4 regions of the Streptomyces graminofaciens genome follow, and region 2 is predicted to be linked to each of the others. Evidence: riboswitches for the same ligand, from Rfam matches in the RefSeq annotation. Region 2 holds a riboswitch; each other region holds the start of a gene.
What was found. Region 2 has a riboswitch for cyclic di-AMP ahead of SGFS_RS28030 (M23 family metallopeptidase). Riboswitches for the same ligand answer to the same signal wherever they lie in the genome.
Positions count from the first base shown of each region.

Region 1: linked by a shared signal. The riboswitch ahead of SGFS_RS34715 (transglycosylase SLT domain-containing protein) and the one ahead of SGFS_RS28030 (M23 family metallopeptidase) in region 2 are both predicted to bind cyclic di-AMP.
Region 3: linked by a shared signal. The riboswitch ahead of SGFS_RS35795 (C40 family peptidase) and the one ahead of SGFS_RS28030 (M23 family metallopeptidase) in region 2 are both predicted to bind cyclic di-AMP.
Region 4: linked by a shared signal. The riboswitch ahead of SGFS_RS17665 (M23 family metallopeptidase) and the one ahead of SGFS_RS28030 (M23 family metallopeptidase) in region 2 are both predicted to bind cyclic di-AMP.

Region 1 is NZ_AP018448.1:7,903,647-7,910,721, forward strand. It holds gene fahA (fumarylacetoacetase) at 1-170, opposite strand, end outside; gene SGFS_RS34700 (carboxylate--amine ligase) at 375-1,652, shown strand; gene SGFS_RS34705 (FAD-dependent oxidoreductase) at 1,754-2,962, shown strand; gene SGFS_RS34710 (HAD family hydrolase) at 3,185-3,991, shown strand; gene SGFS_RS34715 (transglycosylase SLT domain-containing protein) at 4,038-4,844, opposite strand; cyclic di-AMP (ydaO/yuaA leader) riboswitch at 4,847-5,063, opposite strand; gene SGFS_RS34720 (polyprenyl synthetase family protein) at 5,593-6,603, shown strand; gene SGFS_RS34725 (LolA family protein) at 6,961-7,075, shown strand, end outside.
Region 2 is NZ_AP018448.1:6,506,256-6,513,330, forward strand. It holds gene trmB (tRNA (guanosine(46)-N7)-methyltransferase TrmB) at 1-367, shown strand, start outside; gene SGFS_RS28020 (PrsW family intramembrane metalloprotease) at 424-1,746, shown strand; gene SGFS_RS28025 (aldo/keto reductase) at 1,812-2,756, opposite strand; gene SGFS_RS28030 (M23 family metallopeptidase) at 2,843-3,898, opposite strand; cyclic di-AMP (ydaO/yuaA leader) riboswitch at 3,910-4,073, opposite strand; gene SGFS_RS28035 (GTP cyclohydrolase II) at 4,330-4,971, opposite strand; gene SGFS_RS28040 (MarR family winged helix-turn-helix transcriptional regulator) at 5,133-5,663, opposite strand; gene SGFS_RS28045 (dihydrofolate reductase family protein) at 5,743-6,885, shown strand; tRNA gene SGFS_RS28050 (tRNA-Met) at 6,981-7,054, shown strand.
Region 3 is NZ_AP018448.1:8,131,443-8,138,517, reverse strand. It holds gene SGFS_RS35800 (ATP-dependent DNA helicase) at 1-1,459, opposite strand, end outside; cyclic di-AMP (ydaO/yuaA leader) riboswitch at 1,731-1,904, shown strand; gene SGFS_RS35795 (C40 family peptidase) at 1,914-3,146, shown strand; gene SGFS_RS35790 (hypothetical protein) at 3,150-6,956, opposite strand; gene SGFS_RS35785 (tellurite resistance/C4-dicarboxylate transporter family protein) at 7,055-7,075, shown strand, end outside.
Region 4 is NZ_AP018448.1:4,125,236-4,132,310, reverse strand. It holds gene SGFS_RS17680 (DNA gyrase/topoisomerase IV subunit A) at 1-1,927, opposite strand, end outside; gene SGFS_RS17675 (M16 family metallopeptidase) at 2,224-3,573, shown strand; gene SGFS_RS17670 (M16 family metallopeptidase) at 3,570-4,958, shown strand; cyclic di-AMP (ydaO/yuaA leader) riboswitch at 5,172-5,337, shown strand; gene SGFS_RS17665 (M23 family metallopeptidase) at 5,350-6,129, shown strand; gene SGFS_RS17660 (GntR family transcriptional regulator) at 6,338-7,042, shown strand.

The DNA.
Region 1 (7,075 bases), 1.4 Mb from region 2:
GCCTGTGCCGCCGCGGCCGCGTCCAGGACGTGGTCACCGAGGCGGACGCCCACCGTGCGGGTGTCGGAGCCGGCCGGGCTGAACACCCCGTAGGGGAGGTTGTGCGGACCGAAGGGGTGGCCTTCGGGGACGTCGAAGGGGTCGCCCTCGGGGGCATCGAAGGGGGGCATTGGTGCTGCCTCGCTCTCGTGTTCTGCCGTCGTTCCGTCTGGTCGCGCCACACGTTACGGGGAGGTGACGGGAACGGGGAGTGTCTGAAGAGTTCACAATGTCCTGTTAAGGGGGGTCGGATCCGGAAATTCTGGCTTAGCGTCCTGTGAGGGACGCGGACGGGGTGGGTCCGGGTCCGGTAGGGGGGACACGTGGGGGGACCCGTGGCCAGGAAGTCCGGGAACGGGCCGATCCCTGTGGATCGGGATGTTCCGGGGCTCATCGTCAAGTTCGGCGGCTATCCGCTGCACCACGGCGGGGTCGGTGCGATCCGCAGTCTCGGGCGCCTTGGTGTGCCCATGTACGCGATCACGGAGGACCGGTACACGCCGGCCGCCGTCTCCCGCTATCTGCGGCGGGCGTTCGTGTGGCCGACCACGGGCACCGAGGAGCCCGAGGAGCTGGTGGAGGGGCTGCTGCGGATCGGGCGGTCCATCGGACGGCCGACCGTGCTCGTGCCCACCGACGAAGAGGCCGCCGTTCTCATCGCCGAGCATCAGGGGGAGTTGGCCGAGCGGTTCCTGTTCCCGCGCGTCGACGCCGAACTGCCCCGGCGGCTCGCCAGCAAGCAGGGGCTGCACGAACTGTGCGCCGAGCACGGGATACCCAGCCCGGCGGCGGCCTTTCCGCAGTCGTACGAGGAGATCGAGCGGTTCGCCGAGCGTGCGCGTTTCCCGCTGGTGGCCAAGAACCGGGAGGCCTTCGAACGGCGCAGGCGGCCCGCTGTCAACGGCACCACGCGCATCGCCACGCGGGAGGGGCTGTTGCGGCTCGCCCGGGACTGGGGTGAGCGGCCGGGGGTGATCCTCCAGGACTATCTGCCCCGGGAGGACGCCGAGGACTGGATCGTGCACGCCTACTTCGACGCGCACTCCATGCCGCGCGCGTTGTTCACCGGGGTGAAGGTGCGGTCGTGGCCGCCGCACGCGGGCATGACGGCGAATGCCTACATAGTCGACAATCCGGAACTCGCTGACCTGGCCGCACGTTTCATCAAACAGATCGGCTTCAGTGGCGTCGTCGATCTGGATCTGCGCTTCGACAGAAGGGACGGGCAGTACAAGCTCCTTGACTTCAATCCGCGGATGGGCGCGCAGTTCCGGCTCTTCGAGAGTGAGGCCGGGATCGATGTCGTGCGTGCCATGCATCTCGATCTGACCGGGCGTTCGGTGCCGGAGGGGGAGCAGCTCACCGGGCGTCGTTACATCGTGGAGAACATCGACCTGCCGGCCCTGCTCGCCTACCGGCGCAGCGGGTACACCACACCGCACGCGCCCGCCCACGCGAGCGGTACGGAGCTGGCCTGGCTCGCGGGTGACGACCCGCTGCCGTTCCTCACGATGCTCGCGCGCTTCGTGCGACCGGGCGCAAATCACCTCTGTCAGCTGTGGCGGACCAGCCGCCGCGGCAGCACTCATGTCCGCCCGCCGGTGGGCAACTGAGCAACGCGTCACTCGCACCACACGGCCACTCGCACCGCACGCACCACACGCACCACACGCACCACACGAAGTACGCACATCGCGTCCTGGGGAGGGACTTCGTGATTCAACCGGTAGCAGTCATCGGTGCCGGGCCGTTCGGTCTGTCCACCGCCGCGCATCTGCGCGCGCGGGGCATTCCGGTACGTGTCTTCGGCGAACCCATGGTGAGCTGGCGCGACAACATGCCCGCCGGGATGCTCCTGAAATCAACCCCGGCAGCGTCCGGCATCGACGCCCCGCAACGCGGAAACACCCTGGCCGACTACTGCGACGCGGCGGGCATACCGCGCCTGGTGACCGACGAGGACATCATCCCCGTCGAGACGTTCATCGCCTACGGGGAGTGGTTCCAGCAGCGGCTCGTGCCCGAGCTGGAGCGGGTGCGGGTCGTCTCCGTGGACCGCGGTCGTACTGAAGGTGCCGGATTCGAACTGAAGCTGGACTCGGGCGAGTTGTTCACCGCGCGGGCCGTCGTCGTGGCCAGTGGGCTCTTCGGGCTCGCCCACCTTCCGGGTGAACTCGCGGGGGCCGCCGTCGACGGACCCACCCCCACCGGGCCCGTCTCGCACAGCTCCCAGCACCACGACCTCGCCCGGTTCGCCGGCAAGGATCTGATCGTCGTCGGCGCGGGCCAGTCCGCCCTGGAGACCGCGGTACTGGCGGCCGAGGCCGGCGCCAAGGTGCGCGTGGTGGCGCGCGGCCGGGGCGCGGTGGACTTCGGCGCGCCCCCGTGGAAGCAGCCCCGGCTGCGCCCCGAGTCCCCCTTCGGCCGCGCCTGGTCGCTGTACGCGCTCAGCTACTACCCGCAGCCGTACCGCCACCTGCCCGAAGCCACCCGGCACTACCTGGTCCGCCGGGTGCTCGGCCCGCTCGGCGCGTGGTGGCTGCGCGAGCGGTTCCAACGCCACGTCCAGGTACGGGAGGTGGCGCGGGTCGTGCGGGCCGGTGTCGTCGACGGGCGTCCGCTGCTCACCGTGCGGAGCCACCAGGGCCGCATGGAGGAGCTGTCCGCCGATCACGTCATCGCGGCCACGGGGTATCGCGTCGACCTCGGCGCGATGGGCTTCCTCGGGCACGAGCTGCGTACGGAGCTTGCGGTGAGCCGGGGGACGCCGAGGCTGGGTGCGGGATTCCGGTCCTCCATGGCGGGGTTGTACTTCACGGGGTTGCCCGCGGCGGCGTCGTACGGGCCGGTGATGCGGTTCGTGTGTGGGACGGGGTTCGCTTCGCCGCGGTTGGCTCGGCACTTGGCCGCCGCGCATGGGTGAGTCGGCGTGAGCCCGGGTGGGGCTGCGGTTCGCGGGCGGCGGCTCGCATGCGGTTGATCGCGCGGTTCCCCGCGCCCCTTGGGAGCGCGGTCCGCAGCCGCTCGGGTGAACAGCGGTTCGGGAAAGGGGTGTTGACGAGGGGGAGCCGTGTGAGGGTCGGGATACCGGACGTCGTCCGGTACGCGTCGAACCGATGGGGCGCCGCATCCGTATTCTCTGATCATGGCCGCTCCCACCGCATATTCGCTCATCGCCACCGACCTGGACGGAACGCTCCTGCGCAGTGACGACACGCTCTCCGACCGGTCCCTCGCCGCGCTGGCGCGGGCCACGGGGGCCGGTGCTCAGCACCTCGTGGTGACGGGGCGGCCGGCGCCGAGAGTGCGACCGCTGCTGGAGGACCTCGGCAGCAGGGGGCTCGCGGTGTGCGGACAGGGCGCGCAGTTGTACGACGTCGGCGCGGACCGGCTGCTCTGGTCCGTCACCCTCGACCGGGAGCTGGCCGAGACCGCGCTCGGCAAGATCGAGGCGGAGGTCGGACAGGTGTACGCCGCCGTCGACCAGGACGGGGTCGACGGCCTGACCCTGATCGAGCCGGGCTACCTCATGCCGCACCCCACGCTGCCCGCCGTCCGCGTGCCGCGCCGGGACGACCTGTGGTGCGAGCCCATCAGCAAGGTGCTGCTGCGCCATCCCTATCTGTCCGACGACGAGTTGGCGTCGGCGGCACGCATGGCGGTCGGTTCGCTGGCGACGGTCACCATGTCGGGGCCCGGCACGGTCGAGCTCCAGCCGTGCGGCATCACCAAGGCCACCGGCCTCGCGCTCGCCGCCGAGCACCTCGGGCTGACCCCGGAGGTGACCATCGCCTTCGGGGACATGCCCAACGACATCCCCATGTTCGACTGGGCCGCCCACGGAGTCGCCATGGCCAACGCCCACCCCGAGCTCAAGACCGTCGCCGACGAGGTGACCCTCTCGAACGAGGAGGACGGGATCGCGGTGGTGCTGGAACGCCTGTTCCCCTGAGTCCGCCGACCCAGGGGAACAGGGAACGGGCAGTGCCCGGCGGGCCCTAGTACGCCCCGAACACGTTGTCGATCGAGCCGTAGCGCGCGGCGGCGTAGTTGCACGCCGCCGTGATGTTCGCGACGGGGTCGAAGGGGTCGTCCGCCGTGCCCGCCACGTGGTACGCGGCGAAGGTCGGGTCGATGACCTGCAGGAGCCCCTTCGACGGGGTGCCCGCGGCGGCGTTGGAGTCCCAGTTGTTGATGGCCTGCGGGTTGCCCGACGACTCCCGCATGACGTTGCGGTAGATCCCGTCGTAGGACCCGGGGATCCCGTTCCGCGCCATGATGTCCAGCGACTCGCGGATCCAGCCGTCCAGGTTGTTCGGGTACGTCGTGACGGACGCGGGGGTCGCCTTGACCGCCCCGGTCGACGCGGAGGTGGTGGCGCTCCTGGTCGTCGTCGCCGTCGTCGCCGTCGTCGTCTTCGTCGCCTTCGCCTTCGCCGTCTTCAGCGACAGCTTCAGGCCCGGGCGGATCAGCCGCGGGTTGCTCCCGATGGCCTTGCGGTTGTCCTGGTAGAGCTGTCGCCAGCCGCCCCTCGTGTCGTACCGGTGGGCGATGGAGGACAGGGTGTCGCCGCGGACCACGGTGTACGTGCGCGGCATGACCTGTATGGCCGTCGGCGCCGACTGGACGGCGGACCGTGCGGCCGACTGGATGGAGGCGGCGGTCGCCTGGGTCGGCTGGGCGGCGCTCGCGGTCGTCGCGGCGGTGAGCGGGAGGGCGAGTGCCACCCCTCCCGTGCCGGCGGCGACCACGCCACGGGTGAGCGGGTTGGTTCTGGGGCGGCGGTGTTTGCCTCGTCCGGGCATGGTGCGTTCCTCTCCGACGCCTGCGAGGTGAGCTGTCGGGTTCGGGCAGGAGATAGCCCGGCCGCGTAGGTCGCAGAGCGCACCGGACCGGCCGTGCATGCACGGAACCGGGCTGTGCGAACTGCGCGCGGCTTCACCCCGAGCCGGTCCGGTGGGGAAGTCGGGCCGGCGGACTTACCTGGGTCCCCCGCTCCTGCCGTGCGTGGATGAGTGGTCAGTGGGGAGTCCGGGCGGCGGCAGGATTCGGCGTTCCGTCCGGATGGCGAAGTGAACGTATGCGAGAGCACATGACGGGAACAAGCCCCGAAATTCGCTTAAGGGCTATTTGACCTTGGTCTTGGTGGAAATGGCGGGCTGGTCGGGGTGGGGGAATGGTGCTCAACTTGCCTTCCGCAAAGGGCGGGAGAGGTGGGAAGGTCGGGGTGGGGAATTGGGTTCGCGTGACTCAACTCACGGAACTATTCGGGCGAAGTGAAATGTAGAGCAAGAATTCGGATAGTAGGGATGAGATGTTCGAGTCGGTAGATATTCGGGCATATCGGCCGATCGTGAGCATCGGGGTCGCGAGGGGGCGTGATCCGATACCGCCCGGGTCGAACCCGTGGGCGCTAGCGGTGATCGAAAGGTGACCGGATACGCTGACTCGAGTGATGGCAGCGACAGATCGACAAACCATGTCATCGACCGTGAGACCGACCTAGACCGACCGTGTGACCGTCAGCAGACGTCAGCAGACAGGAGAACCCTCGTGACCGTCGTCGAGCCGTTTGGGCTGAGCGCGCGGGACCAGGCTCTCGAAGCCGATGTCCAGGCCGGACTGGCGGCCGTCGAGGAGGGTCTGCTCGAGGCCACCAAGAGCGAGGTCCCCTTCATCCAGGAGGCCGCCCAGCATCTGCTGCGCGCGGGCGGCAAGCGGTTCCGGCCGCAGCTGGTGATGCTCGCCGCGCAGTTCGGTGACCCGTACGCGCCGGGTGTCGTCCCCTCGGCGGTGGTGGTCGAGCTGACGCATCTCGCCACGCTGTACCACGACGACGTGATGGACGAGGCCGACGTGCGCCGGGGCGTGCCGAGTGCGAACGCGCGCTGGGGCAACTCGCTGGCCGTGCTGACCGGGGACTTCCTGTTCGCCCGGGCCTCGCACGTCCTCGCCGACCTCGGGCCCGACGCCGTCCGCATCCAGGCCGAGGCCTTCGAGCGGCTCGTCACCGGGCAGATCCTGGAGACCGCCGGACCGCGCGACGGGCGCGACCCGATCGACCACTACCTCGATGTGCTCGGCGGCAAGACCGGGTCGCTGGTGGCCGTGGCCGGGCGGCTCGGCGCGATGACGGCCGGCGCGGACGAGACCGTGGTCGACGTGCTCACGCAGTACGGCGAGCGGCTCGGGGTCGCCTTCCAGCTCGCGGACGATGTGCTCGACATCGCGTCCGACTCCCACGAGTCCGGGAAGACGCCGGGGACGGATCTGCGCGAGGGTGTGCCGACCATGCCGGTGCTGCGGCTGCGGGAGCGGGCGGAGCGGTTGGGGGTGGCGGAGGACGTCGCGCTCTGCGAGCTGCTGGACTCCGATCTGAGCGATGACGCGCGGCACGCGGAGGCGTTGGCCCGGCTGCGGGTGCATCCTGCGCTGGAGCAGGCTCGGCGGGACACCGTTCGGTATGCCGAGGAGGCGCGGGGGGTGTTGGCGCCGTTGCCCGAGTGCGGGGCGAAGGCGGCGTTGGTGGAGCTTTGTGATGCGGTGGTGCATCGGGCCGGGTGAGTTACGGGGCCGGGAGAGGGCTTCGCCCCCGCGGCCCCTACCCGTCCCGTCCCTGGGGCTGTGCCCCCGGCCCCCTTGTCTTCGTCGTCTGGCCGCCCGTTGTGGCCGCTCGTTGTGGTTGCTCGCTGTGGTCGCTCGCGCCCGCGCGGCGGAGCCGCACATCGGAGAGTGGCCCGCGCCCCTTACGGGAGCGTCCCTTAGGGCCCCGTCATCCCGTAGATGTACGCCTAGTTGATCCCGCAGGGTGACGCTTCTCGGCGGCTGATTTGGTGACATGAGAGCACCACTCCTCACCGATTCGGGTGAGAATGGCGGCTCGGAATGGACGCCGCCGCCGACGACGGAGGTAAGGCACACATGGCACCGTACGAAACCGACGACAGCGCGGCCGTCGCCGCGGCCGAAGTCGACGAGGCGCGGGCGATGCGGCGACGCAAGGCCGCGCGGTACGTCGTTCCGGTCACCGTGGTGG
Region 2 (7,075 bases):
CCCCGAATCGCTGGACGGGCTGCGGGTGTTCTTCCCCGACCCCTGGCCCAAGAAGCGGCATCACAAGCGGCGGCTGATCCAGCCGGAGTTCCTCACGCTCGTCGCGTCACGGCTCAGGCCGGGGGCGATCGTGCACTGCGCGACGGACTGGGAGCCGTACGCGGAGCAGATGCTGGAAGTGCTCGGCGCCCACCCCGACTTCGAGAACACCCGGGCCGACGGCGGGTTCGCGCCACGTCCCGGCTTCCGGCCACTGACGCGTTTCGAGGGGCAGGGGCTGGACAAGGGACATGTGGTGAACGATCTGCTGTTCCGCCGCGTACAGGGCGGTGACCAGGCCTCGGAGCAGGCCCGAGAGCAGCGCTGACACCTCGTCGAGAACACCCCGTCCCCCCGCCCGTCGGCACCGTTAGGGTCAATGCCGTGGCCACCGATTTCCCCTACCCCTCGCACTCCAGCGGCCCCGTCGGCGGTATGCGGCGGCACGCGCACTGGTGGCAGCGCAAGACGGTCAAGTACGGCGCCCTGATCGCGCTTCTCGCGCTCTCCGGGCTCGTCATCCTCGCCCTCGTGCGCGAGCAGACCGGCACGGAGGGGTTCCTGGTCGGGCTCGGGCTCGCGGTGCTGCCCGTGCCGCTGCTCATAGCCGCGTTCCGCTGGCTGGACCGGGTGGAGCCCGGCCCCTGGCGGAACTTCGTCTTCGCGTTCGCCTGGGGGGCCTGCGCGGCCGCGCTGATCGCGATCGTCGCCAACAGCTTCGCGACCCGGTGGATAGCCATCGCCACCGCCGATCCGTCCAGCGCGGACACCCTGGGCTCGACCGTCATAGCGCCCGTCGTGGAGGAGACCGCCAAGGCCGCGGCCGTGCTGCTGATCTTCCTCTTCCGCAGGCGGGACTTCACGGGGCTGGTGGACGGGGTGGTGATCGCGGGGGTCACCGCCACCGGGTTCGCCTTCACCGAGAACATTCTGTATCTGGGTACCGCCTTCGGTACCGACCAGCTGAGCGGCGACAGCTGGCTCGACTCCGTCACCGCCGCGACCTTCTTCGTCCGTATCGTCATGTCGCCCTTCGCGCACCCCCTGTTCACCGTGCTCACGGGCATCGGCTTCGGGATCGCCGCGCTGTCCGCCGAGCGGCACCGCGTACGTCGGGTGCTGCTGCCGCTGGGCGGGCTGCTGCTCGCCATGGGCATGCACGCGATCTGGAACGGGGCGGCGACCTTCGGGGGGTACGGCTTCTTCGCGGTGTACGCCGCGTTCATGGTGCCGATGTTCGGGCTGCTGACGTGGCTCGTCATCTGGACCCGGCAGCGCGAGCTGCGGACCGTCCGGGAGGAGTTGCCCGCGTACGCGGCCGCCGGGTGGCTGACGCCGCCGGAGCCGTTCGTCCTCGGGTCCATGCGGGCGCGGCGGATCGCCAGGGAGTACGCCTCGCACCAGTTCGGGCGGCCCGGGGCGCGGTCGGTCGCGGAGTACGAGGCTTACGCGACCTCACTGGCGTTTCTGCGGCACCGCGGGCGGCAGGGGCGGGCCGGGTCCGACTTCGTGCTGCGGGAGCGGCAGTTGCTCTTCGAGCTGTGGCGCAGGCGGGAGATCGCGCGGCCGGCGCTGGCGTACGCCGGGCACGGGGTCGTGCCGGTGGTCACACCGCCGCCGTGGCACGGCTACGGGTACGCCCCGGCGGCGGCGTACGGGGCGAGGCCGGCGATGCCGTATCCCGCCTACAACCCCTATCGGTCGTAGCGCAGTCGCAGGGCGTTCGGCACCGCCGGGGAAGCAGCAGGTAGGACCGAGAGGGCTGCGGAGAACTACTCCGACGCCTCCGTCAGCTGCTTCAGCTCCTCGTCGGTCAGCGTCAGCTCCGCCACCTTCAGCAGGGCCGGGAGCTGGTCCACCGTGCGCGCGGAGGCGATGGGGGCCGCCACCGTCGGCTGGGCGGCGAGCCAGGCCAGGGCGACCGTGGCGAGGTCCGCCTCCCGCGACTCGGCGATCTCGTCCAGGGCGGCCAGGACACGGAGGCCCCTGGGGGTGTCGAGGTAGGCGCCGGCGCCCTCGGCGCGCGGGCTGTCGACCGTCGTGCCGAGGCGGTACTTGCCCGTGAGGAAGCCCTTGGCGAGGGCGAAGTACGGGACGGTGGCCAGGCCCGCGTCGGCGGCCACGGTCCGCAGCGGGCCCTCGTAGGTGTCGCGGGAGACCAGGTTGTAGTGGGGCTGGAGGGCCACGTAGCGGGCCAGGCCCTCGCGGTCGGAGAAGTCCAGCGAGGCCTTCAGTCGCTCGGGGGTGATGTTGGAGGCGGCGATCGCGCGGACCTTGCCCGCCTTCACCAGCTCGTCGAGGGCGGTGACGATCTCCTCGACCGGCACCTCGGGCTGGTCGAAGTGGGTGTAGTAGAGGTCGATGTGGTCCGTGCCCAGGCGGCTGAGGGAGGCGTCCGCAGCCTTCTTGATGTTCGTCGCCGTCAGGCCCCTGTACTCGGGGTGCTGGCTCACCTTGGTCGCGATGACCACGTCGTCGCGGTTGCCGCGGGCCCTGACCCACTTGCCGATGATGGTCTCGGACTCACCGCCCGTGTGGCCCTCGACCCAGGCCGAGTAGGAGTCCGCGGTGTCGACGAAGTTGCCGCCGGCGGCCGCGTAGGCGTCGAGGACGGCGAAGGACTGTGCCTCGTCCGCCGTCCAGCCGAAGACGTTGCCGCCGAGGGAGAGGGGGAAGACTTCGAGGTCGGAGGAGCCCAGGGGGCGAAGAAGGGTCATACCTTTCGGCAACGCCAAGACCGGACGCCCGCATTCCGAGCGCCCGGCCAAGGGATGTCAAAGCTTTGTGAACCAGGGGCCCCGGGTCAGGGGTTGAGGCCCTTGCTGCGCAGCCACGCCGCCGGGTCGATGCCGCTCGCGGCGCCGCCGGGGTGGACCTCCAGGTGGAGGTGGGCGCCCGTGACGTTGCCGGTGGCGCCGACGCGGCCGATGACCTCGCCGGTGGCGACCTTCTGGCCGACCTTCACGCCGATCGAGGACTGGTGGGCGAACCACAGCTCGGTGCCGTCGTCGAGGGTGAGGACGGTCTTGTAGCCGTACGAACCGTCCCAGCCGGCCTGCGTGATCGTGCCGCTGTGGACGGCCTTGATCAGGGTGCCGGTGGGGGCGGCGAAGTCGAGACCGGTGTGGTAGCCGGAGGACCAGTACGAGCCGGCCTGGCCGAAGGTCGAGGTGATGGTGTACGAGGAGGTCGGGAGGGTGAACTGCCCGGCCAGCTTGGCGAGGCGCTCGCTCTCGGCCTTCGCCTCGGCCTTCGCCTCGGCCTCCTCCTCCGCCTTCTTCTTCTCGGCGGCGGCCTTCCTCTCGGCTTCCTTCTTCTCCTTGGCGGCCTGCTCGGAGGCCTTCTTCGCGGCCTCGGCCTGCGCTGCCTCGGCGGCCTTCAGGTCGACCTGGTCCTGCTGGGACTCGGCCTGCTGCATGATGCGGGCGCGCAGCGCCTCACCGGCGTTCGCGTTGCCCTGCTCTGTGTCGGCGGCGATCAGGCCGGCGCTGCTGAGCGGGGTGGTGGAGCCCTGCGGCTCCTCGTCGGCCTCGTCCTCGAAGACCGAGCCGACGTTCGGCATGTCGGGCATCGAGATGGAGACGGGGGGCTTGCCGGTCTGCGCACTGGCCATACCGCCCGCGCCGACGGCGGCTATGACGCCGACGCCGAGAACCGTGGAGCTGCGGGCGAGTCCGCCACGCTGCTTGGCGACACGGTGCCGGCCGCGGACGGGGCGAGTGGACTCCGCGGTGGGGTTCCACTCCTGCCAGGGGCCCTCGTTCTCGCTGTTGTAGCTGCCGTAGCCGAACGTGCGGCTCTCGCCGCCGCGTTGGCTCGGAACGGACGGGGCTTCGGTCGCAGGCCGGTTTGACGCCACGTGGGCGTACTCCTTTCCTTCCTTCTCGCCTACCGGGTTAGCTGACGGGTTCGGAGCAGGAAGGTCTCCTACGCGCGTAAACCTGCCGTGTTTCCACGGCGGCTTCCGTGCGATTCACCCCAGGGTGGTGGTTCCCCGGTTCCCGTACAGGTACGGGATTCGGCGCGTGCGCACGGAGCCGACTCTTGTGACGGCTGGGACGACCGCGCTGCGTTATCGAACGTTAATAGACGCGTGGGTCGTATTCCAAGCGGTTCTCGTTGATCATTAACGCTTCTTGGCCTGGACTTACAGGTCACGAGGGGCGGAAAACGGGCGAGTTGACCACCCTTCACCGCTCTCGATCATCCTCGTCTCATTTGACACTACGTCAGTTGTGATGCGCAGGGGGATGGAGTGGTCACCGAAAGTGAAGAAGCCGTGAGGAGTCCTCAGCCCGCCGTCAGCTCCGTCAACTCCGCGAGCGGCAGCGTGTGCTGGGTCTGGAGGACCTTCGCGCGGAGGTAACGGACGTTGTGGGCGGTGGTGAAGACACCGGTGGGGACCCGGTCCCGGACGCCGACGCCCAGATCGCGCAACTGCTGCGCCTTGTCGGGGTTGTTGGAGAGCAGGTCCAGCTCGTCGACACCGAGGGCCGTCAGCATCTGGGCCGCCGCCGTGTAGTCGCGGGCGTCCTCCGGCAGCCCGAGGGCCGCGTTCGCCTCGTACGTGTCGAGGCCCTGGTCCTGGAGGGCGTACGCGTCGAGCTTGTTGTAGAGGCCGATGCCCCGACCCTCCTGGCGGAGGTAGAGGAGGATGCCACCCCGGTCGGCGATGCGCTCCACCGCCTCGCGCAGCTGCGGGCCGCAGTCGCAGCGGGCCGAGCCGAAGACGTCGCCGGTCAGGCACTCGGAGTGCAGGCGGACGAGCGGCGCGGTGCCGGGGGCCGGGTCGCCGAGGACGAGCGCGAGGTGTTCCTGACCGTCGACGAGGCCGTGGAACGTGACCAGTTCGGCGTCGACGCCGTAACCGTCGTGGAAGCGCAGCGGTACCCGGACGCGGGCACGCTGGGTGGCTGCGGGGAAGTCGGGCATGCGGTTCTCCGGTCCAGGTGCGGGTTGCCCGTCGTGTTTCAGATTTGAAGCACAACGCTCAGAGGGACTCTATCCCCTGCTTCAAATTTCAAGCAACCCGTTTGGAGGAGGATCACACTTCCGCCACGGAAGGAATTTCGCGAGGGATTTTCAGGCGCCGATCACTCGCCCGACGACGAACACGACCGGCGGCGCCACGGCAGCTCGGCCGAGCCGCTCGCCCGCGGACCCTCGCCCCGATCGCCCTGTATCGCGGCCGCGATGCCCGAGCAGATCTCCTCCAGCTGGGTGATCTGTTCCGGTCCGAGGTGGTCGAAGACGGCCTTGCGGACCGTCTCGACATGGCCCGGCGCGGCCCGCTCCAGCAGCGCCATGCCCTCGTCGGTGAGCACCGCGACACTGCCCCGCTTGTCCCACTGGCAGTCCTCGCGCCGCACCGCGCCGTCCTTCTCCAGCCGCGTCACGACATACGTCAGCCGACTGCGCGTGATCTTCAGTCGCTCGGCGAGATCGGTCATCCGCATCCGCCGGTCCGGCGCCTCGGAGAGGCCGGCCAGCACGGAGTAGTAGAGGTGCGACATCCCGGCCTCCTGCTGGAGCTGCCGGTCGAGCGCGTCCTCGAGGAGAGTGGCGGCGGCGACGTACGCGCGCCACGCACGCTGCTCCTCGGGGGTGAGCCAGCGGGTCGTCATGCCTACAGTGTAGGGAGATAGTGTTTAAAACTTGAATCACTGCCTGCTGTAAGACCGACCACCTTCAGGGAGCGCGTCCATGCCCCAGCCCTACGTCCTGCTGTCCGCCGCCGTCTCCCTCGACGGCTACCTGGACGACACCGGGCCCGGACGGCTGCTCCTGTCGGGCCCCGCCGACTTCGACCGGGTCGACGAGGTGCGCGCGGGCAGCGACGCCATCCTGATCGGCGCCGGCACCCTGCGCACCGACAACCCCCGGCTGCTGGTCAACTCCCCCGAGCGCCGCGCGGCCCGCCTCGCCGCCGGGCTCCCGGAGTATCCGCTGAAGGTCACGGTCAGCGCGTCCGGCGACCTCGACCCGGAGGCCCGGTTCTGGCACACCGGCGGCGAGAAGGTCGTCTACACGACGGACGAGGGTGCGAAGCGCCTCACCGAGGCCGGGATCGCCGCCGACGTCGTGCCCCTCGGGTCCGACCTGCCCTGGCCGGCCGTCCTCGCCCACCTCGGCGACGTACGTGGCGTCCGGCGCCTCATGGTCGAGGGCGGCGGCCGGGTCCACACCCAGTTCCTCCAGCAGGGACTCGCGGACGAACTCCAGCTGGTCCTGGCGCCGCTGCTGGTGGGCGAGCCGGACGCGCCGCGGATGTTCGGGGCGGGCGCCTACCCCGGGGGGCCGCGCAGCCGGATGCGACTGCTGGAGACCCGGCCGGTCGGTGACGTCGTCCTCATGCGGTACGTGCCGTCCGTGCCCGGCACCGGCCCCGCGGTGTCCGCCGCCGACCGGCACTGGCTGGACCTCGCCTGCGCGCTGGCCGCCGAGTGCCCGCCCTCCGAGACCGCGTTCAGCGTGGGCGCGGTGATCGTCGCCGCCGACGGTACGGAACTGGCGCGCGGCCACTCCCGGCAGGCCGGCGACCCGGTGGTCCACGCCGAGGAGGCCGCCCTCGCGGGGCTCGACCCCGCCGATCCGCGCCTCTCCTCCGCGACCGTCTACAGCAGCCTGGAACCGTGCGCCCGCCGCGCCTCCCGCCCGGCACCCTGCGCCCGGCTCATCCTCGACGCGGGCGTACGCCGGGTCGTCACGGCCTGGCGCGAGCCCGACACGTTCGTCGAGGCCGCCGACGGCACCGGGGTCCTCACGGCGAAGGGCGTCGACGTGGTCGTACTGCCGGAGTACGAGGAGCGGGCGAAGGCGCCGAACGGGCATCTGCTGGGCCGCTGACCTGCGGCGACGGCAGTGGAGGACCCAGCCTGAGCCGGTGTGCCGTAAACCGTGGTGCTGGGGGTCCCGCAGATGGCGTATGCTGGTTTCAACGACGCGGGGTGGAGCAGCTCGGTAGCTCGCTGGGCTCATAACCCAGAGGTCGCAGGTTCAAATCCTGTCCCCGCTACTGAAGGCCCGGGGCCGGAAT
Region 3 (7,075 bases), 1.6 Mb from region 2:
GCGGGACCGAGTCCTCCGGGTTGGCGAGGACCCGCAGGTAGGCGAGGACGTCCCGGACCTCCTTGCGCTCGTAGAAGCGGACACCGCCGACGACCTTGTAGGGCAGGCCGACGCGGATGAAGACCTCTTCGAAGACGCGGGACTGGGCGTTCGTGCGGTAGAAGACGGCGACGTCGCCCGCCTTCGCGTCACCCGCGTCCGTCAGTCGGTCTATCTCGTCGGCGACGAACTGTGCCTCGTCGTGCTCGGTGTCGGCGACATAGCCGGTGATCTGCGCGCCCGCGCCCGCGTTGGTCCACAGGTTCTTGGGGCGCCGGGACTCGTTGCGCTCGATGACCGCGTTGGCCGCGCTCAGAATGGTCTGGGTGGAGCGGTAGTTCTGCTCCAGCAGGATCGTCGTCGCGTCCGGGTAGTCCTCCTCGAACTGGAGGATGTTGCGGATGGTCGCGCCGCGGAAGGCGTAGATCGACTGGTCGGCGTCACCCACGACGCAGAGCTCGGCGGGGGGTACGTCCCACTCGTTGGGCGGTACGTCGACCGGGTGCTCGGAGGTGCCGACCAGCTCTCTGACCAGGGCGTACTGCGCGTGGTTGGTGTCCTGGTACTCGTCGACGAGGACATGGCGGAAGCGGCGGCGGTAGTGCTCGGCGACGTCCGGGAAGGCGCGCAGCAGATTGACCGTCGTCATGATCAGGTCGTCGAAGTCGAGGGCGTTCGCCTCGCGCAGACGCGACTGGTACATGGCGTAGGCCTGGGCGAGGGTCTTCTCGAAGCCGTCGGAGGCCTGGGCCGCGAAGTCCTCCTCGTCGATCAGCTCGTTCTTCAGGTTCGAGATCTTGGCGCTGAAGGACTTGGGCGGGAAGCGCTTGGGGTCGAGGTCCAGGTCGCGGCAGACCAGCGCCATCAGCCGCTTGCTGTCGGCGGCGTCGTAGATCGAGAAGGACGACGTGAAGCCGAGCTTCTTGCTCTCGCGCCGCAGGATGCGGACGCACGCGCTGTGGAAGGTCATGACCCACATCGCGTTCGCGCGCGGCCCGACGAGCTGCTCGACACGCTCCTTCATCTCGCCCGCGGCCTTGTTGGTGAAGGTGATCGCGAGGATCTGGCCCGGGTGGACATGCCGCTCGCCCAGCAGGTGCGCGATGCGGTGGGTGAGCACACGGGTCTTGCCGGACCCGGCGCCGGCCACGATGAGCAGAGGGGAACCGGCATGGACCACGGCCGCACGCTGGTTCTCGTTGAGTCCGTCGAGGAGGGCCGCCGGGTCGATGACCGGGCGTGAGGCGCCGTCGCGGTAGTAGGCGTCCCGGTCCGGGGGCGCGTCGAACTTCCCGCCGAACAGATCGTCCGGAATCGGCTCCGGTACGTGATCGTCCTCGGGCGGTGGCGGAGGTTCCTCGGTGTGGGCCCGTGGGGCCTGGAGGTCCGCCAGGAAGCTGTCGTCAAAGAGGCTGCTCATCGCTCTCCGAGTCTAGGCGCCTCCACTGACAGCCATGGGCCGCCCCGGAAAGTCCGCCCCGGCGATCTCCGGAGCTCCCATATGGACGGTGACCACCGGATGCGATCGTTCAAGGACGAATAGTGACTGTTGATCTCACTCATCGCGATCACCGTACTAAGGTCACAAAAACGTATCGGGCCTATCGGACATCAACCTTCACAGGGGCCACAGGAGTTGGCTAGCGTTTTGGGTTGGGTCGTACGACACAACCGGCGAACGTCGCCGGGCCGTTCGGCCTCCGCCGAGTCCGGTGCGTCCCCTGGGGCAGCCGGAGCCGGGGACCCAAACCGACCTTGGGGTGAATCGGCCCGCGTCGCCGCACGCGGCAGGGCCGTAGGGCAAACCTTCCGAAGCTTGCGCCCGAACCCGACAGCTAACTCGGTAGGCGGACAACGGAAGGAGTCGCCGACCCATGGCGCACCGAAAGCCTCGTCCGGCGCGCCCGGGCATACGCACCCCCGCCCTCGCCACCGCCGCCCTCACCTCCGTGGCCCTGCTCTCCCAGACGGCCAACGCGGCCCCCTCGGCCGACGACAAACCGAGCCTCGAAGAGGTCGAGAAGAAGGTCGACGACCTCTACCGCGGGGCGGAGACGGCCACCGAGAAGTACAACTCGGTGAAGGAGCAGACCTCCCAGCAGAAGAAGAAGGTCGACACGCTTCTCGACGACGTCGCCAAGCGCGCGGAGAAGCTGAACGAGGCGCGCGAGGAACTGGGCGAGTTCGCGGCCGCCCAGTACCGCACGGGCGCGGCCTCGCCCGACGCGGCACTGCTCCTGCTGGCGGAGAACCCCGAGGAGTACTTCGCCCAGAACCAGCTGATGGACCGGCTGACGGACCGCCAGCAGACGGCCGTCGACGACTACGTCACGCAGCAGGCCGACGCGGCGAAGCAGCGGCAGGAGGCGACCGAGGGCCTCGAACAGCTCACCGATTCGCAGAACGCGCTGAAGACCAGCAAGGCGAAGGTCCAGAAGAAGCTCGCCCAGGCCCGCGAACTGCTGTCCGAACTCACGGCCGAGGAGAAGGCCCGGCTCGCCGCGATCGAGAAGCGGGAGCAGGAGGAGGCCGACCGCAGGGCGGAGGAGCTGGCGCAGCAGCAGGCGGCGGCCGCACAGGAAGCTCAGCAGGCACAGGAGACCCCACAGGCTCCACAGGCTCCACAGGCTCCACAGGCTCCACAGCCACAGGAGACCCAGCAGTCCCAGGAGACCACACAGCCACAGGGATCTCAGCAGACCCAGCCCCAGGAGGACACCTCGACCGCGGTCGAGGACTCCACATACGCCTCGAAAGCCGCGAGGGCCCTCACCTTCGCCCGCTCACAGATCGGCAAGCCGTACGTCTGGGGCGCCACCGGCCCCGGCTCCTACGACTGCTCCGGCCTCACCCAGGCAGCCTGGAAGGCCGCCGGAGTCGACCTCCCCCGCACCACGTACGACCAGGTGCACGCCGGCACGACGGTCTCCCTCTCCACCGCGAAGCCCGGCGACCTGATCTTCTTCTACGACAACATCGGCCACGTCGGCATCTACATCGGCAACGGGATGATGATCCACGCGCCGAAGCCGGGGGCGTATGTGCGCGAGGAGTCGGTCTTCTACGACGGCGAGGGGTCGATCCACAGCGTGGTGCGGCCGGCGTAGGAGTCAGAGCCGCTGCGGCAGCTCCATCATCCGCGGCGTCTCGTGCCGATACCGGTTCACCACCGCCCATGCCGCGTCGGGTTCCGCCGCGAGCTTGGGGCGAGCGGTGGTGAGCCGGTCGATGGGCCCGGGGCCCGCGGAGTTCAGCCGGTCGAAGCGCAGGGCCAGGTCGGCGGGGCCGCCTTCCGCGAACGTGCGCAGGAGGGTCGTGCAGAGGGCGAGATAAGACTGCACCTGCTCCACGGCACGACGGGTCTCGAATTCGTCAGGGGGAACCGTGGGCGCGGCGTAGATCAGCTGTTCCCAGTCGGTGAGGTCGAGGGGCGCCTGCGAGGCCTCGGCGATCCAGCGGGCGGCCGCCGGTGCGTTGGCGCCGGTCAGGGTGGCGGCGTGCCGGGACTGGGCGGAGAGTACGGCGTGCGCGTCCTCGGTGATCAGCTCCCTGGCCAGTTCATCGAGTTCGCTGATGTTCCGCAGGGCCTTGGCCGTGGCGAGGCTCATCACCGCGCGCAGCAGATCGCGCGGCAGCCCGCCGGAGAGCACCTGGCACAGCCAGAGGTAGGGCTCCGGAAGCCACACGCCCCGTAGCTCCAGCAGGGTGCGGGCCTGCGCCAGGTCGAGCGGCGGTACCGCCACCACCTTGTCGAAGGCACTGTCGAACGCGGTCCGTACGTCGAGGACGTGCCGTCCGAAGGCGGTGAGCGCGTCCTCGGAGACGGCGACGAGGAAGTGACAGCCCCGGATCCCGAAGACGACCTTGAGGTCGTTGAGGAACCGCTCGGCCTCCTCCGCGCTGCCCAGCTTGTCGAGTTCGTCGATGCCTATGACGACCCGGCCGCCGAGGGGTCGTCGCTCCAGCGCGACGAGGTCGAGCAAGGCCCGGAAGCGGGCGACGAGTTCGGGGTAGGTGAGCACCTGTTCGGTGTGCTGGACCTGCTGTGCGTCGGCGACCTGGAGCCCGGCGGGGAGCGCGAGCTGGTTGGTGCGGGAGCGCATGATGGTCAGCTGGTAGTGAAGGGTGCGGAGGTGGCGTACGGCGGCGGCTTCCGCGCCGCCCGTGCGCTGCTCGGGTTCGCGCCCGGCGCGTCCGGACAGGACGAGCGCCCAGACGATTCCGGCGATCGCGAGCAGGTATCCGCCCGTGCCTATGAGCAGGCGGGGATTCCTCGACCACCACCGGCCGAGACCCGACAGATCGGGCCACAGGATCGCGCCGATCGTGGCGAGCACCCCGACGACGACGGCGAGCACGGCCCCGATCCGCTGCGCCCGCACCGCGCGCCGCCCCGGCTCGGGCCCCGGCCGCCCGTCGGCGGAGGCGTCCTGCCCGGTGATCCTGCGGCAGACCTCCGCGAAGAGGTGGATCAGGAACTCCCGGGGGTCGTACGACGTCGGGGCGGGCACGAGGACGAGCAGGTCGTCAGGGGCGGTGGACATGTCGGGGGCGCAGAACCGCTGCATCAGGCTGCTCTTGCCCGCCCCGCGCGGCCCGCTCACCCCGATGCTCGCGCTCTCCAGCTCCCTCAGGTGGTACTCGGTCTGACGGGCCGCCTCCGTGGCCACGAACTGGTCAAAGCGGCGGGTTCCGGTGAGGCGGGAGGGGTCGATGGTGGGGAAGGTCAGGTTCTGCGGGTCCTGGGCCACGCGCAGCCTGCTGCGGAGCAGAGGCATCACTCCGTCGCGGGCGAGGGCGGTCAGCCAGTCACGGCGGGCCTGGAGGGCGGCGTCGCGGTAGCGGGACCGGGTGGCGGGGACCTCGGGCCAGTGGGCCGGGTCCTCCGAGTGGAGGGCGCGGTGGGTGGTGGCGTGGGGGCGGGCGTTGAGGTAGGCGAGGAGGGTGAGCGCTGTGAGGGCGGCGGACACGAGGGCGACGGTGGGAAGGCGGCCGGGGTGGACGGGCGTCAGCGCCAGCAGACCGGCGTAGGGGGCCAGGATCATCGACAGCGGGGTCGCCCAGTTCTTGCGCCGGGCCACCAGGAAGCCGCTCTGCCGGACGACGAGCCCTATGACGATGGTCGGCACCCACACCAGGAGCACGACGTCGCCGCCCACCCTCACCAACCCCATGGCGTTGAACAGGACGATACCGCCGGCATAGGCGAGCGCGCCGTACGCGAACGTGAGGGCGCGTCCGGCCCACCACGGCCGCCGCTGCACGGCGACCATGCTCAGGTGGGCCTGCCGGAAACGTTCGTACGCCTCGACGCCGGCCTCGGCGATGGTCGGCAGGTCGTCGTCGAACGCCCTCTCGGCCAACGAACCGACGTGCTCCGCAGCCCGCTGCTCGGCCGCCAGATCGCCGTCGGACGTGTAGGCGATGTAGGCGACGGCTTCCGGCAGCGCGAGGGTCTCGTCCACGACCTCCTGTCGAAAGCGTCGGACGGTGTCCCGGTGGGAGTTGTTGTCGCCACCGCGCGCCACGAGCGCGTCGCGCACCAGGTCGTGCCGGAAGGCGTGACAGCCGTCGCCGTATCCCTCCGGGGTGGTCAGCAGCCCTTCCGCGGCCGCCCGGTCGAGGAAGCTCTGCAGCCGCCACGGCAGTTCCTTCGTAGCGGCCAGCCAGGCGTGGACCAGGCGGTAGCGGCCCCAGGCGCTGTCGAGCAGCAGCACGACGCCGAACCAGAGCACACAGACGGACGCCAGGACGGTCCAGCCCCGCGCGGACAGTTCGCCCCACCACGCGTAGCTCATCGGGAGGCCGACGAGGGCCGTGAGAGAGGACGCCGTCAGCAGTGCCGCGCGCCTGTCCTGCCCCAGGTCGCCGAAGCGGTGGTCGGACGGCGGGACGGCATCGGTTCCACGCGCCGCCCCGGATCCCAGGGCGAGGCCGACGCCGGCGGACAGACAGACGAACACCACAGCCAGGTCGGCCGGCTCCACGCTCCGGCCGTCCGGGCGGGACCCCACCGCGAGCGCCACGGCCAGGGCCCCGGAGACACAGCCCGCCAGACCCCCGAGGAGCGAGCGCGCGATCCGCCGGATGCGCGGTGCGCCCGGTTCCCGTCCGCCGATACGCCTGGGTGCCTCGCCGTCGAACACCACCAGAAACAGTTGCAGGAGGACGGCGACGACAAGGGATCCGGCGAACAACGGGTCCGAACCGCCCAGGCGAGCGAGCAGCGTCGAGAGGATCAGCGACAGCGTCCGCATGGCCGGCACCGACCACATGGGCTGGTAGGCCGCCGCCATCCGCCACCACAACAGCAAGGTGTCGTCGGCGCTGCCCATGGCTCGCGTCGCGACCCGCAGCCAGCGGCGCCGGTCGGCGTCACGCCAGAGGTCGAAGTTCGCGGTCGGGTCGGCCGTGTCGAGGATGCGCCGGGTGATCTCCTCGGCTCCCGGGAACCGTTCGCGATCGAGGAGTTCGGCCGGGTCACGCCGTTCGTAAGCGCTCAGCGCCAGCACGAGGATCCAGGGCGAGGAGAAGGCCTGGGCCAGCGGGCCCTCGGGGTCGGTCTCGATGGCCAGGGCCACGGGCTGCCAGCGTGCCTCGTCCTCGGGGCTCCGCCACCGCGCGCCGGACAGAATCGTGCGCGCGTCCAGGGGCAGCATCCGTACGATCCGGCCGAGGCGGGTCGCGCGGATCCCGAAATGGTCCTCCTCGGCGACGTTCGTACGGCAGGTCAGCACATACCCGCCGCCCCCCGTCCAGGCCCACCTACCGCGTGCCAACTGCTCGACGAACGCCGCCTGGTGGGATGCGGCGAGTTCGTCGAGACCGTCGAAGACCGGCAGTACCCTCCGAGCCGCCACCAGCGCGGCGGCCGTCCCTCGGGGGAGGCCGTACTCCTCGTGCAGCCGTTCGACCACCCAGGTCCTCCCCCACATTCCCCAGGTCACGGATCCGACGCCCCTCAGCTCCTACCATCAACCGGAGCCACCCCTTCCGCCGAGCGAGGCCCACCCCCATGCCCTCTCCCCCACCCGCA
Region 4 (7,075 bases), 2.4 Mb from region 2:
TGGACGGGTAGTCGGGGACCACACGCTTGACGACACCCTGCTCGGTGCCGATGGCCAGACCGGGCGACGACTCGTCGAGCGTCGTCAGACAGACCACCGTCTCGCCGTCCTCGAGGGTGAGGAACTCGGCGAGCGGGGCGCCGCCCGACAGGTTCGGGGCCGCCGCCGTCTCCGGCAGCTGCGGCAGGTCGACCACGTTCAGCCGCAGCAGGCGGCCCGTGGACGTCACCGCGCCCACCTCGCCGCGCGCCGTCGCCGGCACCGCGGAGACGATGACGTCGTGCTTGGTGCGCTTGCCGTCCTCGTCCTCCGCGAAGGGCTCAATGCCCGCCGTACGGGCCAGCAGACCCGTCGAGGACAGCAGCACCCGGCACGGGTCGTCCGCCACCTGGAGCGGGACCGCGGCCGTCTGGGTGCCCGCCGCCTCCAGCAGGACCGTACGACGCTCCGTGCCGAACTTCTTGGCCACCGCGGCCAGTTCGGCCGACACGAGCTTGCGCAGCTCCGTGTCCGACTCCAGGATGCGGGTCAGCTCCGCGATCTCCGCGTTGAGCCTGTCCTTCTCCGACTCCAGCTCGATACGGTCGTACTTGGTGAGGCGGCGCAGCGGGGTGTCCAGGATGTACTGCGTCTGGATGTCCGACAGGGAGAAGCGCTCCATCAGGCGCTCCTTGGCCTGCGCGGAGTTCTCGCTGGAGCGGATCAGCCGGATGACCTCGTCGATGTCCACCAGCGCCGTGAGCAGGCCCTCGACCAGGTGCAGACGGTCCCGCCGCTTGCCGCGGCGGAACTCCGAGCGGCGGCGTACGACGTCGAAGCGGTGGTCGAGGTAGACCTCGAGCAGCTCCTTGAGGCCGAGCGTGAGGGGCTGGCCGTCGACCAGCGCCACGTTGTTGATGCCGAAGGACTCCTCCATCGGCGTCAGCTTGTAGAGCTGCTCCAGGACGGCTTCCGGGACGAAGCCGTTCTTGATCTCGATGACCAGGCGCAGGCCGTGCTGGCGGTCGGTGAGGTCCTTGACGTCGGCGATGCCCTGCAGCTTCTTCGAACCGACCAGGTCCTTGATCTTGGCGATCACCTTCTCCGGGCCGACGGTGAACGGCAGTTCTGTGACGACCAGGCCCTTGCGGCGCGCCGTGACCGTCTCCACCGCCACCGTGGCGCGGATCTTGAACGTGCCGCGGCCCGTCTCGTAGGCGTCCCGGACGCCGGAGAGGCCGACGATCCGGCCGCCCGTGGGCAGGTCGGGGCCCGGGACGTACCGCATCAGGGTGTCCAGGTCGGCGTTCGGATATCTGATGAGGTGGCGGGCGGCCGCGATGACCTCGCTCAGGTTGTGCGGCGGCATATTGGTCGCCATGCCGACGGCGATGCCCGACGAGCCGTTGACCAGCAGGTTCGGGAAGGCGGCGGGCAGCGCCACCGGCTCCTGCTCCTGGCCGTCGTAGTTCGGGGAGAAGTCGACCGTGTTCTCCTCGATCGACTCCGTCATCAGGCTCGTCGCGTCGGCCATCCGGCACTCGGTGTACCGCATGGCGGCCGGCGGGTCGTCGTTGCCCAGCGAGCCGAAGTTGCCGTGGCCGTCGACCAGGGGCAGGCGCATGGAGAACGGCTGGGCGAGGCGCACCAGGGCGTCGTAGATCGACGAGTCTCCGTGCGGGTGCAACTTACCCATGACCTCGCCGACGACGCGCGCGCACTTCACATAGCCGCGGTCGGGGCGCAGGCCCATCTCGTTCATCTGGTAGACGATCCGGCGGTGTACCGGCTTCAGACCGTCGCGAGCGTCGGGCAGGGCTCGGGAGTAGATGACCGAGTACGCGTACTCCAGGAAGGAGCCCTGCATCTCGTCGACGACGTCGATGTCGAGGATCCGCTCCTCGAACGCGTCGTCGGGCGGCGGGGTCTTCGTGCTGCGGCGGGCCATCGCTGCCGGCTCCTTGCTGAGGCGTGAACGGGATCTGACGCGACCATTGTGGACTGCCGCACTGACAACGCGGACACGACCCGGCCCCGACCGCCCGGCCGGGCCGTCCGGGCCCCGCGTCAACATGGTGTGCCGACCTTGATCGGCCCGTGGTGTCGGTAACTCCGGTCTCGCTCTGGGCGTACGACCTCCGGGAACTTCGCCGGACGTCCGCGCGCTTGCATACAGTGACAGGACCGGCAGGAAAACTGCGGTAGCGAACGACCGCTCTCGCGATCGAAGGGACGTACATGCCCATGGGTCACACGGCCACAGCCGAGGCAGGCTCCGGAGGCCTGACAGCGACCGAGCATCGTCTGGCCAACGGCCTGCGCGTGGTGCTCTCCGAGGACCACCTGACCCCGGTCGCGGCGGTGTGCCTCTGGTACGACGTCGGCTCCCGTCACGAGGTCAAGGGCCGTACCGGCCTCGCCCACCTCTTCGAGCACCTGATGTTCCAGGGCTCCGCCCAGGTCAAGGGCAACGGCCACTTCGAACTGGTCCAGGGCGCGGGCGGCTCGCTGAACGGCACGACCAGTTTCGAGCGCACCAACTACTTCGAGACCATGCCCACCCACCAGCTGGAGCTCGCCCTCTGGCTGGAGGCCGACCGCATGGGCTCGCTGCTCGCGGCCCTCGACGACGAGTCGATGGAGAACCAGCGGGACGTCGTCAAGAACGAGCGCCGCCAGCGCTACGACAACGTCCCCTACGGCACCGCCTTCGAGAAGCTGACCGCCCTCGCCTACCCGGAGGGCCACCCCTACCACCACACCCCGATCGGGTCGATGGCGGACCTGGACGCGGCCACCCTGGAGGACGCCCGCGCGTTCTTCCGCACCTACTACGCGCCCAACAACGCGGTGCTCTCGGTGGTCGGCGACATCGACCCCGAGCAGACGCTCGCCTGGGTCGAGAAGTACTTCGGCTCCATCCCGGGGCACGACGGCAAGCCCGCCCCGCGTGACGGCGCGCTGCCCGAGATCATCGGCGAGGAACTGCGCGAGATCATCGAGGAAGAGGTCCCCGCGCGCGCGTTGATGGCCGCCTACCGGCTGCCGGAGGACGGCACGCGCGCGTGCGACGCGGTCGACCTGGCGCTGACGATCCTCGGCGGCGGCGAGTCGTCCCGCCTCTACAACCGGCTCGTACGCCGTGACCGCACCGCCGTCGCCGCCGGCTTCTACCTGCTGAGGCTGGCCGGCGCACCCTCCCTGGGCTGGTTCGACGTGAAGACCTCCGGCGACGTGGAGGTACCGGTCATCGAGACCGCCGTCGACGAGGAGCTCGCCCGGTTCGCCGAGGAGGGCCCCACGGCCGAGGAGATGGAGCGCGCCCAGGCCCAGTTGGAGCGCGAGTGGCTGGACCGCCTCGGCACGGTCGCGGGCCGCGCCGACGAACTGTGCCGCTTCGCCGTCCTGTTCGGCGACCCGCAGCTCGCCCTGACCGCCGTCAAGCGCGTCCTCGAGGTGACCCCCGAGGAGGTCCAGGAGGTCGCCAAGGCCCGCCTGCGCCCCGACAACCGCGCGGTGCTCGTCTACGAGCCGGTCGCCCCCGAAGCCGACGACGCCGAGACCACCGACGAGAACGAGGAGTCGGCGAAGTGACCGAACTCGCGAACATGGAGTTCCACCCGCAGCCCCAGGCCGGCGACGCCAAGCCCTGGGCGTTCCCGGCGCCCGAGCGCGCCGCGCTGGACAACGGCCTGACCGTCCTGCGCTGCCACCGCCCCGGCCAGCAGGTCGTCGCCGTGGAGGTCCTCCTCGACGCGCCCCTGGACGCCGAGCCGGCCGGCCTCGACGGCGTCGCCACGATCATGGCCCGCGCCTTCTCCGAGGGCACCGACAAGCACACCGCCGAGGAGTTCGCCGCCGAGCTGGAGCGCTGCGGCGCCACCCTCGACTCGCACGCGGACCACCCCGGCGTACGCCTGTCCCTCGAAGTCCCCGTGTCGCGGCTGCCCAAGGCGCTCGGTCTGCTCGCCGACGCCCTGCGGGCCCCCGCGTTCGCGGACAGCGAGGTCGAGCGGCTCGTCGCCAACCGCCTGGACGAGATCCCGCACGAGACGGCCAACCCGGGCCGCCGTGCCGCGAAGCAGCTCTCCAAGGAGCTGTTCCCGGCGGCTTCGCGCATGTCCCGCCCGCGCCAGGGCACCGAGGAGACCGTCGAGGGCATCGACTCCGCGGCCGTACGCGCCTTCTACGAGAAGCACGTACGCCCCGCGACGGCCACCGCCGTGGTCGTCGGCGACCTCACCGGTGTCGACCTGGACGCGCTCCTCGGCGACACCCTGGGCGCCTGGACCGGCTCCTCGGCCCAGCCGCGCCCCGTGCCGCCGGTGAGCGCCGACGACACCGGACGTGTCGTCATCGTGGACCGTCCCGGCGCCGTCCAGACGCAGCTGCTCATCGGCCGCGTCGGCGCCGACCGCCACGACCGCGTGTGGGCCGCCCAGGTGCTCGGCACGTACTGCCTCGGCGGCACCCTCACCTCCCGCCTGGACCGCGTCCTGCGGGAGGAAAAGGGCTACACCTACGGTGTGCGCGCGTTCGGCCAGGTGTTGCGTTCCGCGCCGGACGGCTCGGGTGCCTCGATGCTCGCCATCAGCGGTTCGGTCGACACGCCGAACACGGGCCCGGCGCTCGACGACCTGTGGACGGTCCTGCGCACGCTCGCCGCCGAGGGCCTGACCGACGCCGAGCGCGATGTCGCCGTGCAGAACCTCGTCGGGGTCGCCCCCCTCAAGTACGAGACGGCCGCGGCCGTGGCGAGCACGCTGGCCGACCAGGTCGAGCAGTACCTGCCGGACGACTACCAGGCGACGCTCTATCAGCAGCTCGCCGCGACCGGCACGGTGGAGGCCACCGCGGCCGCGGTCAACGCCTTCCCGGTGGACCGTCTGGTGACGATCCTCGTCGGCGACGCCGCGCAGATCGAGGAGCCGGTCAGGGCCCTCGGCATCGGCGAAGTCACCGTCGTACCGGCCGAGTAGAGGACCGGGCGGATCCGGGCGGAAGCTCGCAAACCGCAGGGGCCCCAGTGACTGAAGAGTCACCGGGGCCCCTGTTTGTCCCTATTAATGGGGGAGGTTGTGTGTCTGACCTGTGGCGTACGCAACAAAACCCGTGATCCGTTTGTTATTTCGAAGTGGCCCACTTAGCGTCGGTCCGGCTGTTCGCCAGCAGTTCGCCGCAGCCGCGGCACCGGACAGTCATCGCCGAGTCCCCGTACGGCGCGAGCCAGGGGAGCCGGGGACCCAACCGCAGTCCCTGGGGTGAATCGGACGCCCTTCACCAGTTGAGGGGTTTCCGTAGGAGACCTTCCTGCTCCGAACCCGTCAGCTAACCCGGTAGGCGAGAGGGAAGGAAAGGACCAGCCACTTGATGGCGTTCACCCGTGCCGCTGGGAAGCATCGCCGTCCCGGCCGTGTGAAGCGCTCGACCACGAGGACCGTGGGCGTCGCCGCTCTCACCACCACCGGTGTCATAGGCACCCTTTCGGCTCCGGCGCTCGCCGCGGGCGCCTCCGTCCCGGAGTCACCCTCCGAGCAGACCGGGCTGAACCAGATCATCACCCTCGGCGACACGGTCGCCGAGCAGGTCGACACCCAGGCCGCCGCCCAGCAGCAGGCCGCCGAGGTGGCCGCCGCCAAGAAGCAGGCGCAGGAGCAGGCCCGGGCGCAAGCCGCCGCGAAGGCCAAGGCGGACCGCGAGGTCGAGGTCCGCGCCGCCCGCGCCGCCGAGCGCAAGCGCCTCAACACCTTCGTCTCCCCGATCAGCGGCTCGTACATCTCCACCGGCTACAAGGCCGGCGGCGCCGTCTGGTCCTCCGGCACCCACACCGGTGTCGACTTCCACGCCGCGTCCGGCACGGTCGTCCACGCGGTCGGCTCCGGCACCGTCGTCGAGGCGGGTTGGGGCGGCGCGTACGGCAACAACATCGTCATCAAGATGAACGACGGCACGTACACCCAGTACGGCCACCTGTCGTCCATCGGCGTCTCCGTCGGCCAGACGGTCACCCCCGGCCAGCAGATCGGCCTCTCCGGCGCGACGGGCAACGTCACCGGCCCGCATCTGCACTTCGAGGCCCGTACGTCGCCCGACTACGGCTCGGACATCGACCCCGTCGCGTACCTGCGCTCGCACGGCGTGAACGTCTGACGAACCGCTCAGCGCTTCCCGCGAGGCCCCGGCTCACCGAGCCGGGGCTTTCGTCGTTGTGCGGGACCTCCTCGTTGTGACGTACCTCCTGTCCAAAAAATATCCATGGATTCCGGCCCGCCATCGGAAATTCCGGCCCGCTGCAATAGAGTCGCTGGAACACACGTCAATCATCGACGTTTCACGGGGATTAAGGCGGAGGTCGGTCATGCGTATTCCGGCGCATTCGGTATGCACGGCGATCCGTGATGACATCGTCGCGGGTGTCTACGAGCGCGGCGGCCGTCTCACCGAGGAACTGCTCGCCCGCCGCTACGGCGTCAGCCGCGTCCCCGTGCGCGAGGCGCTGCGCACGCTGGAGGCCGAGGGCTTCGTGGTGACGCGCAGGCACGCGGGCGCGTGCGTCGCCGAGCCGACCGAGCAGGAGGCCGCCGACCTGCTGGAGATGCGCATGCTGCTGGAGCCGCTGGGCGCCGCCCGTGCCGCCCAGCGCCGTACGGAGGCGCACCTCAAGGTGCTGCGCGGCCTGGTCAGGCTGGGCCAGGAGCGGGCCAGGCGGGGCAACAGCGAGGACCTGCGCTCCCTGGGCGGCTGGTTCCACGAGACGCTCGCCCAGGCCTCCGGCAGCCCCGCGCTGACCTCGACGCTCGCCCAGCTGCGGCACAAGATCGCCTGGATGTACGCGGTCGAGGCGCCGGCCAACCCCGTGGAGTCCTGGGCGGAGCACGGCGGCATCGTGGACGCGGTCGCGCGCGGCGACAGCGACCGGGCGCGGACGATCACCGCCCTGCACACCGAGCGGGCGACCGCCGCACACCGTCTCCGATTTCCGGGCGGGCCCGCCGGGGCGGAGCGCGCGGACCGTGTGAGGACTTCGCAACATCACGTAAACATGACGGGCCCGCGGCTTTAACACGGGAGCCGTATACAAAGACAGTGGGAATTC